DNA from 2 places in the Pseudoalteromonas sp. SR44-8 genome. Region 2 is predicted to be linked to the other one. Evidence: riboswitches for the same ligand, from Rfam matches in the RefSeq annotation. Region 2 holds a riboswitch; the other holds the start of a gene.
What was found. Region 2 has a riboswitch for lysine ahead of lysC (lysine-sensitive aspartokinase 3). Riboswitches for the same ligand answer to the same signal wherever they lie in the genome.
Positions count from the first base shown of each region.

Region 1: it holds a riboswitch for lysine, as region 2 does, so the genes downstream of both, dapA (4-hydroxy-tetrahydrodipicolinate synthase) here and lysC (lysine-sensitive aspartokinase 3) in region 2, are expected to answer to the same signal.

Region 1 covers NZ_JACJDS010000042.1:33,078-38,408, forward strand. The annotation lists gene H5183_RS17990 (PLP-dependent decarboxylase) at 1-44, opposite strand, end outside; gene H5183_RS17995 (2,3,4,5-tetrahydropyridine-2,6-dicarboxylate N-succinyltransferase) at 44-784, opposite strand; gene dapA (4-hydroxy-tetrahydrodipicolinate synthase) at 800-1,684, opposite strand; lysine riboswitch at 1,817-2,010, opposite strand; gene H5183_RS18005 (DNA-3-methyladenine glycosylase I) at 2,201-2,902, shown strand; gene H5183_RS18010 (YdiU family protein) at 2,911-4,326, shown strand; gene H5183_RS18015 (OmpA family protein) at 4,794-5,331, shown strand, end outside.
Region 2 covers NZ_JACJDS010000010.1:5,222-10,552, forward strand. The annotation lists gene H5183_RS06520 (hypothetical protein) at 1-426, opposite strand, end outside; gene nhaD (sodium:proton antiporter NhaD) at 605-1,852, shown strand; lysine riboswitch at 1,967-2,138, shown strand; gene lysC (lysine-sensitive aspartokinase 3) at 2,216-3,619, shown strand; gene H5183_RS06535 (4'-phosphopantetheinyl transferase superfamily protein) at 3,596-4,339, opposite strand; gene H5183_RS06540 (sodium-dependent transporter) at 4,493-5,331, shown strand, end outside.

The sequences.
Region 1 (5,331 bases), on a different contig from region 2:
AGCTCATCAATGGCGGTTTTAACTGGCGTGCTCAAAAAGCTCATTAACGTAAAACCTCTTCAAGCAGCAATGATGCATCACTTTGTTCATCACGGTATTTTACAATTAATGCACACGACATACTTAATCCTTGCTCGCGGGCCCAAGTATTAGAAGCTGGACGAGAGCCTGGAATAACAATCGCGTATTCAGGAATAGGCTCGCCTTTAGCCAGCTGGCGCTCATTAACACAGTCATAAACTGGAATAGTTGCTGATAAGCGTACACCTGGTGCGAGCACCGCGCCTTTTTTCACTACTACGCCTTCAACAATCACGCAACCTGCACCGATGAATGCATCGTCTTCTACCACCACCGGGCTTGCACCAATAGGTTCAAGTACACCGCCTAGTTGTACTGCAGCGCTTAAATGTACATTTTTACCTACTTGCGCACACGACCCCACTAACGCGTGGCTATCAACCATAGTGCCTTCATCGATAAACGCACCAATGTTTACATATGCTGGTGGCATAATAATCGTGCCCTTAGCAACGTGTGCGCCACGGCGAACGCTTGAGCCACCAGGTACTATACGCACTCCAGCATCGGCTGCAAAACCTTGTGGTGCTAAATTGTGTTTATCAACAAAGCCACCTGGAAATTCGGTATTAGTGCCATTTTTAAACGCTTCTAAAATACCTTGTTTTACTGCAACGTTAGCATGCCATTGGCCGTTGTCGTCTTGTGTTGCTGCGCGCACTGCGCCCGATTCTAAATTATTTAGTAGTTCTAACCAGCTCATTATAAAAACCTGTATTTAATGCCAAGATAAAATGGTGTTGTTTGCGTTGTTAATACAATCAGTTTGCGTTAACTCAAGATGCGTCAAAGGTGGACGTAAGTACGGGCTGTTAATTCGCCCTTGTAAATGCATCAATACTTTGACGGGGATAGGGTTTGCGACAGCAAACAAGCTTTGAATGGCTTGTGACCAGTCGGCAAATAAATTGGGGTGTTGACCGCTGAGACTTCGTTTTACAAACTCATGGGTTTGCACAGGCCATGCATTAGCAGCCACAGAGACTAAACCTTTTGCGCCAGCCTGGGCAAAGTAAGGCATCAGTGCATCGTCACCGCTAAAAATAGCTAAATTAGGTGCGACTTTTCTAAAACCTTCAAATTTAGCAATGTCGCCACTGGCTTCTTTGAGTGCCCACAAGTTTTTATGGTCTTTCAAGTTGCTAATTACGGCCGATGGAATATCAACAGCACTGCGTCCTGGTACGTTATAAAGCATGCAAGGATGTTTACTGGTATTAAGTAAGCTTTCAAACCAATGTGTTTGGCCTACCACGCCGGGCTTAGCGTATAGGGGAGTGCCCAGTAAATAGCTATGAATGGGTAACTGATTACAGTATTCAACCCAGGCAATTTGTTGCTTTAGGTTTATACCGCCTACTGCAACCATCAGTGGTACTGTTGGCGTTAATTGGCACACATGTTCAACAATCGCTTGTTGCTCTTTGAGTGTTAGTGCGAGGCCTTCGCCGGTGCTACCAAGTAATAAAATACCATTGTTAGCCACTTGCTGCTGTGCAACTAACTGATCAAGAGTGGCATAGTCGACTTCACCAGCGTCAGTAAATGGCGTGACGAGTGCCGTCCACAAAGGGTAGTCATTTAAATTGAAGTTATTGATCATCTCTCACGAACTTATAAGTGATTCGAGGAGTTAATAAGCTTTTATGATTGGAGCCACATTAACGTCGTTCGAACTAATAATTCGAAGAGCGAATGGGCTTAATATAATAGGGCGCTATGGCCTTATTACGCTAAGACCAGAAGCTCTCCACCAAATATTTTAACAGCCAAGCTGTTATTGGTGACAGTCGCTGGGATTCAACCCAGTCGCCCGAAGTAAAACTTCACAAAAAGTGTTACTTCTCGGCGTTAATTCCCCTCACGTATGATCACTGGAGTGTGTGCTCCTCACATACGTTACCTGAATAACGCACCTCTTCTAGCCCATGGTGCAAGTTTTATCGTTTAAAACTCACACCTTTAATAGGGGTAATACGGAAGATTAAAGCATTTTAGCCGTCTAGGTGTCAAGGCTGGATATTTTTAAGTTTATTTTTAGCTGCAATGTGCTCCTGACATTTTTTTACAACGTAAATAGCGTTACAGTAAGCGTAATAACAAGCAGTGGTAGTGAGTAATGGAAAAATTTCAAGATATATATCAACGAGCGGCACAGCGAAAAGGTAGCGAAGTAATGTTACAGCACTTACTTGTTGCCCCTCAAAATGCAAAGCAATTAACTGCTTTACCTGATGATGCATGGCTTGAAGAGTTTACCCGCAAAATTTTTCAAAGTGGTTTTTATTGGTCAGTGATCAACAATAAATGGCCAGGTTTTCGGGAAGTATTTTGGGATTTTAGTGTGGCTAAATTATTAATGATGCCGCCAGATATGCTTGAGCAAAAAGCCACCGATGAGCGAATCGTTCGTAACTTTAAAAAAGTGCAAACGATCCCAGAAAATGCGTATATGATCCATGAAGTGGCAAGTGAACATGGCAGTTTTAGTCAGTTTATTGCAGATTGGCCGAGCGACGATATTATTGGTTTGTGGGGGTATTTAAAAAAGCATGGGGCGCGTTTAGGTGGTAACACCGGCCCTTATGCATTGCGAACCTTAGGGAAAGACACTTTTTTATTCTCGCGTGATGTAGAAAGTTATCTCCGTGCTCATAAGATAATTGATGGCGGTTTACAAACTAAAAAGTCACTTACCAGCGCTCAACATTTTTTTAATGAATTGCAGCAACAAAGCGGATTAAGCCTTCAAGAGCTCAGTTTGTTAGTTGCATACAGCGTGGGCGATAATCGCGTTGGCATACAAACAACCCAAGCCTAAGGAATACTATGAAATTAGTTGCTCGTTACACCCAGATTGCTGATGATTTTGCTGTGGCTGATCAGCCAAGTGCTGTTATTGCTCCAAACTTACTGCTGTGGAACGATACGTTAGCTAGGCAGCTTAATATTGAGGTTGCCACATCAGAACGTGCGGTAATTTTTTCTGGTAATCTTAATAACAGCGATGTTGCTGCTGTGGCATTAGGTTACTCAGGGCATCAATTTGGACATTTTTCACCGCGTTTAGGTGATGGGCGAGCACATTTATTAGGGGCTGTCACTGATCAGCAGCAACAGCTTTGGGACATTCAACTCAAAGGTTCTGGTGCTACGCCATTTTCACGTGGAGGTGATGGCCGTTGCGCAATCGGTCCTGCGGTACGTGAATATATAATGAGTGAGGCAATGCACGGGCTTGGCATACCGACGACACGTTGTTTGGCAGTTGTTGCCAGTGGTGAAACAGTTTACCGTCAACCACCACAACAAGGAGCCATTGTTACCCGCGTTGCTAGTAGTCATATACGTGTCGGTTCGTTTCAGTATTTAGCTGCGCAAGGTGATGTTGCTGGTTTAAAAAATTTAGCTGATTTAGCTATTGAGCGTCATTATCCTGAGATAAATTCTACGGGCTCTGCGCGTTATTTGGCATTTTTAACTGCGGTGATTGAAAAGCAAGTTAGCCTGATTGTTAGCTGGATGCGCGTTGGTTTTATTCATGGAGTAATGAATACTGATAATACGCTCGTCAGTGGTGAGACCATCGATTATGGCCCTTGTGCAATGATGAATCAGTTTGATTTTGATACTGTATTTAGTTCTATTGATCGCCAAGGCCGCTATGCTTTTGGCAATCAACCTAATATTGCTAATTGGAATTGTGCACGTTTAGCTGAAAGTTTAATTCCTTTAATTAGCGATGACGAAGAGCAGGCTGTTGAGCTACTAAGCCCATTAATAAATGGTTTTGCTGAGCAGTTTCATCAAGCTTTTACACAGATGTGGGCGAAAAAGTTGGGCTTTGATGGTCATCAAGATGGTGATGCTGAATTAGTATCCGAGTTATTAACTTTACTGAAAACTCATCAGCTTGATTACACCAATACTTTTGACTCCTTAACAGAATCACTGCAAGGTCAGACTGCTATTCCGAGTGACTTGGCTGGTTGGTCTATTAAGTGGTTAGCCAGAACAAATACGCAAAGCTATCAGCTGATGCGCCAAGCCAACCCACGCTTGATCCCGCGTAATCATATCGTTGAAAGCATAATACAGCAGTATGAAAGTACTGGTGAAAGCAGCATGTTAGATGAATATTTAACGGCCTTGAGGTCGCCTTACCAATTGTTGGCAAGCCCTGCATTTTGGTACTCACCGCCTGTCGATATGGACACTAATTACCAAACATTTTGTGGTACATAATAACAGCATCAATTATTGTTATTTGTCGCTGTTCGTAAATTGAACGGATACGAACGAATTGATGCTACTTATTCATCCAGATCTTTAGTTAAAAGCTGTTATTTATTAATAATTATAAGAAATAAATATGCTTAGCTACTTGTTGATTTAAAATTAACCAATATAATGCACCCATTAACTTCAGCATTTAAATTTTTAAAGCCAAATATATTGGAAACGTTGTTTCTGAAATAGTAGTGATAGCAATTACAATGCTGACAATCGATGTATGTGTAAGTTAGGTAAAGTCTTTTATCTGAACTATAATGTAGAGCGCTTTATTCTAATAAATATTTAAATTGCAAAATATATGCATTTAAACGTTTTTGTTAAGTAATGATTAACTAAAGATACGGTACTCTGTAATCAAACTTATTGAGCTAGGGTTTCTTAGCTACAATTTTAATTGTGAAAATGGGAAGGAAACAATGAAATTAAAATCACTTACTATTGCTTTAGCACTAGCTGCAACTAGCGCTTCAAGCTTCGCGGCTGAAAAAGAAGGTTTCTTTATCGGTGCTTTTGGCGATTATTACGATGCTTCATGGGAAAATGTCCGTGGTAGCGCAGGTACTAACGTTGATGATTCAACTGGTTGGGGTGCGGAAATTGGTTATCGTTTTAACGATTACTGGAGCGCGCGCTTAGAATATGCTGATATGGATTTTGACATTTCAAATGTAAATCCTGCTATGAACGCAACAAGCATGGACGGCGATCGTTTAGGTATTGATGGTCTTTATCACATCAACGGCGGCCCTTTCTATGGTATTTTTGGTCTTAAACAAATCGATATTACAGAAAACCTAACTTTTGCTAATGTGGGTGCTGGTTACCAACATTATTTCACTGATAATTTCGCATTTAATGCTGAAACATCTATTTACCAAGGCCTTGACCGTGGTTACACAGATGTAGGTGCTAAACTTGGCCTTAGCTATTTATTTGGTAAGCAAAGTTCAGCAG
Region 2 (5,331 bases):
AAATAATTTCATTATTTTACGCACCCGATCATCCATAATGCGGCTAAAACGGCGCATCTCGTCGTAGTCTTCAATACTACCGGCATTGTCTAAACGGTTACCCAAACGGGCTAAATCTTCAACCAGCACGCTAATTTCTTGCGCCAAGCCTAAATGTTCTTCCTGCAATAAAAAAGTGGCAAAATCTGCAATTGCACGGTTAATTTCAAGTTGTGACGATTTAGCCAAGGGAATAATAATATCTTGGTTTAAAAGGCGGTTGGTTTCTTTGTAAATGCGCTCATTTGACCACGTAGGTTGTTTTTGTTTGATCGCATTTTGCACGTCTTTTAGGCTGAAATCAGCCATTTTAAAACGTTTAAATAGCAGCTCTAACATTCCCCAGTGCTCTGTTAGGGTATTTAGCAACTTTTTAGCTGGGATCATAAAACTCCAAAAATCCTAATTTATCTTGTAAAGCCGGCTTGTTAGGCCTCAGCGATTAGTCGTAGAAAAGCAAATTGACAATAGTTTTACACATTCTTTGGTGCTAGACTGCGCGCCGTGTCGTCCTGCGGCTCATAACATACAATTTTTACATTTTTATAAAGGTTGTTCAAACACCATGGTAACTGCAATTATCCTAACCCTGATAACGCTAGCATTCGTGCTCATCGTTATAGAGGATATTATCCATGTAAACAAGGCCAAAACCACGCTTTTCTTTGGTACTTTATGCTGGATTATCTTATTTATCTCGCCGCTTCACGGGCAAAGCCCCGAAAACGTACAACATCAACTTGACCACAATATTTTAGAGATTGCCACACTCTGGTTGTTTTTAATGGCTGCAATGACCTTTGTAGCCTATTTGAACTCCAAAGGTTTTATCCAAAATATTGTGCATAAGATAATGCCCAGTGCTATTAGCGAACGCAAACTGATGTTTTTGATTGGCGGGTTCTCCTTCTTATTTTCGTCGATTTCAGACAATATCACAGCCACATTAATTTCCCTTGCGGTGGTGATGTCGTTAAAACTCGATCCGAAAAAGCTAATTAAATACGCTACGCTTATCATCTTTAGTGTGAACTCGGGCGGAGTGTCGTTAATTACCGGTGATGTTACTACCTTGATGATTTTCCTTGATGACAAAGTTACCATTGGTCACTTGCTATTGTTGGTTGTGCCTGCGTTATTTAGCGTGGCGCTATTGGCCATTATGCTGTCATTTGGACTCAACGGCCAAGTTGAGTTTACCAAACAAGAGGACCGTCGCATTGAGAAAACAGATATCACTATTGCAGTGATTTTCTTATCAACGATTGTCGGGACATTAACGTTAAGCGTGCTTTATCATGTGCCGCCTTTGTTAACTTTCTTATTTGGTTTGTCGTTGATGTTTTTAGTAGCGCAATTTTTAATGCGCAAAAAAGATGTGAATAAAAAAATCATCGATTATATTCGCGAAATAGAATACGACACCTTACTGTTCTTCGTTGGCGTATTATTACTTGTAGGCGCTCTGAAAGAAGTCGGTATGCTCAGTAAGTTCACTCATCTTTACGAGTTAATGCCAGCACAATACGCTAATTATTTAATGGGTATATTATCAGCTGCGGTTGACAACGTACCACTAACGGCTGCGTTACTTAAAGCTGAAATAGTGATGAGTCCACAACAATGGTTGTCGTTTACGTATGCAACTGGAGTGGGTGGGTCCATGCTTATTATTGGCTCGGCTGCCGGTATTATCGCTATGAGTAAAGTAAAAGCGCTTACCTTCATGAGTTATTTACGTATGTCGGTGTATTTATTAATCGCTTATACAATTGGTTATATGGGATCGTATTTAGCAGGTAGTTTTATTTAATTGCTTTTATTATTTAAAACAACTTGACAGCTAGACGTCTAAACGATAACTTTCAAAGCCCGCTTAATAGCGGGTTTTGTTATTTAATTGCTAATAATTTACGTAATTAATCTAACATTCAGAAGAGGTGCGGTACTTAGGTACTTAATGTTAGGCGACGTATGCCTGTAATCATTAAGGAGGGAAGTACTCGCCGAGGAAAGCAACTGGACGTCACAGTGGTTTTTCGGTTTATGGGGCTGAATCCTCAAAACTGTCACCAATTAGGTGGAGAGCTTCTGGCAGTGGACTTTTCTTATCGAGCACCCCCTTGCCAAGTTCTTCTTGTTTTATCGTGGTATGAATGCCACAAAAGGAGACGACATGAATACCCAATTAGCTGCAACTAACTTGCAACAGTCAGCACAAAATCAAAAATCAGACTACGTAGTCGCAAAGTTCGGTGGCACCAGTGTGGCTAACTTTGAAGCGATGAGCCGTTGCAGTGAAATTATTGTAGCCGATAACAACGTACGAGTAGTGGCCGTCAGTGCCAGCGCAGGAGTGACTAATCACCTTGTGACCTTATGTAAAAAAGATTTATCAGCAGATGAGCGCAATGAGAACATTGCTGGCGTTATTGCTATTCAAGAAGCTATTTTAAATGAGCTGTCATTGGATGCTGATTTAGCTCATGGCTTTGATGAAACCATTAAAGCTTTTAAGTCACTTGCCAGTGAGCCACTAAAATCAAAGCAACAACATGATGAGTTATTGAGCTTTGGTGAGCGTTTATCATCCTATTTATTTACTCAGGTACTGCGTTTAAATGGCTTAAATGCGGTGCGTTTTGATGTGCGACAGGTATTAAAAACCGACAGCCAGTTTTCTAAAGCAACCCCAGATGTAGCTGCAACAGCAATGGCCGCAAAAGAGCATTTAATTCCGTTATTAGCTGAACAGGTTATTGTAACTCAAGGCTTTATAGGCAGCGACGCACATGGTCAAACTACCACACTTGGTCGTGGTGGTTCAGATTACAGTGCGGCATTACTGGCCGAAGCTATAAACGCTAAGAGCGTGCACATTTGGACTGATGTCGTGGGCATTTTTAGCACTGATCCGCGCTTATGTGCTAAGGCTACGCCGATTGCGCGTTTAAGTTTTGATGAAGCGGCCGAAATGGCTACCTTTGGGGCGAAAGTATTACATCCGGCAACTATCTTACCTGCGAGCCGCAGCCATATTAGTGTGTTTGTTGGTTCTAGCCGTGAGCCTGAACGTGGTGGTACCTGGATCGAACGTGAGAAATCACAAATCCCCGGAATTCGTGCTGTCACGCAGCGTAAAAATCAAATATTGTTAACCTTAAAAAGCCCCGAAATGCTTTTGGCTAGTGGCTTTTTAGCTCACGTGTTTACAATTTTAAGTGAGTTTAATATCTCGGTTGATTTGGTAACTACCTCTGAGATAAGTGTTGCAATTACTTTAGATAATGCGCCAAATGCCTCGCGTCCTGAGCTTGATCAAGAATGCCTTGATAAGTTAGCGGAGTTTTGCCACGTGTCGGTTGAGAACAACTTAACCTTAGTGGCATTAATTGGTTCACAAATTCAATTACGTCAGCAAGAAATTAACTTAATGAATGTATTAAGCGATTTTAATATTCGCTTAATTTGTCATGGCGCAAGTAAACATAACCTGTGCTTTTTAGTGGAGCAGAGCGAGTCAGACTTTGTTGTGCAAGCGATCCACAGCCGTTTATTAGAAGTTCAAAACGCCGCGTAATTTGGCGGTAGAATTTACCACAGAGCACTGCCAGTCAGTGCTCTTGTCACTTACCACACTGATATCAAACTCATGATATTGACAACTCAGCGCTGTTAAATTTGCTCGCTCAAGTTCAGTAAATACATTGGGGCTGAGTAATTTTGCAATTGGTTGGCTGGTGGCTTTGGCAAGTGCTTCTTTTAAGGTCCATATTCTAAAAAATCGTTCTGCACTTTGCTGATCTTGCGTTATTAAATTTACCTCATCAAGATGATAAAAATGCTTAGCGAGCTTTGCAAATGGACGCTTCAGGTTTATTTTTTCAATATCAAAACCAAATTCAATTCGTTCTACATTTAATGCAGCACCCACAAAACCATTAGAGTGGGATAAACAACTACGCAATACAGTGTCACTGTCCGTTATATGTAGCAGTAATTTACTGCTTTGCTGGTCAAATTCAGAGCTAATATGGTTATTTGCTAGCTCACGAAATTGTGGCATCGTTTGTTTTACTAAATACTTAAGCAGTAGCCGAGTGGCTAAATATTCTTGCTTGGCTTTGTAACTTTTTCTACGGGTGATCACCGTCAGTTCAAATGGGCTTAATAGTGCGTTTAAATCGAATTTATCGACATTTAACTGCTGGGCATCAAATAATAAAATAGTTTTCGCATTAAACGGCTGCACGCTGTGTTTGGTGATAACGAGTTGCTGTTGAAAAAATAACGCAGGCATAAAATCCACAATTAAAGTGATAAAAGAACAAACATGTTTATATTTTGTGCGGTTGTGCGCTGGTTAATTAAGCCAAGGCAAATTTATTACTCTGTGAGAGTTAAATATGGTTTAATTCACAATAATGAAAAATAATAACAGATTTGTAGATGTATGGCACAATTGCGTGATGGTTTTCAAAGCCGCCTTGGCTTTGTTTTAGCAGCTTCTGGCGCTGCAGTTGGATTAGGTAATATTTGGGGATTTCCCACGCAAGCGGCAAATCATGGCGGCGGCGCGTTTTTACTAGTCTATTTTATAGTTATCTTTTTTTTAGCCTTGCCAGCTTTATACACTGAGTTGTATTTAGGCCATAAAGCGCAAGCTAATCCGGTTAAAGCACTTAGACAAGCATGGCAAGAGCAAGCACCGCAAGTAGGCGCTGCTGCTGGTTATTTAGGTTTAGCCGGTGCGATTGTGATGCTGAGCTTTTACTCAATTGTTGCAGGTTGGATGCTTGCTTATGCCCTTGAACCCATTGCTAGCTTTTTTGGATTTACCACCGTCAGTACGTTTTTACACACGGATTCGATGGCGCGTAATTTTGTATTTACACCACTGATGCTGATCCTCACTGCGAGTATTATTCTCAAAGGTGTTAAATCTGGCATAGAAACATGGTCGCGACGGTTAATGCCGATGCTATTGGTGTTACTCGTTGTGCTAATTGCTTATATAGCCACGCTTGATGGCGCAAGTGAAGGCTTTGCTGCGTATTTAGTGCCAGACTTTAGCCAAATACTCGACCCAGGTTTAATTATTGCGGCAATGGGGCAGGCGTTCTTTTCACTGTCACTGGGTGTCGGTTGTATGATGATTTATGGCTCGTACTTGCAGCCTGATGCTAATTTGCCGCGGTTAACCGCGTCGGTAGCGTTACTTGATACAGGGGTTGCCTTTTTAGCAGGTTTATTAATTATTCCTGCAATTTACGTGGCGCAGCACAATGGCGT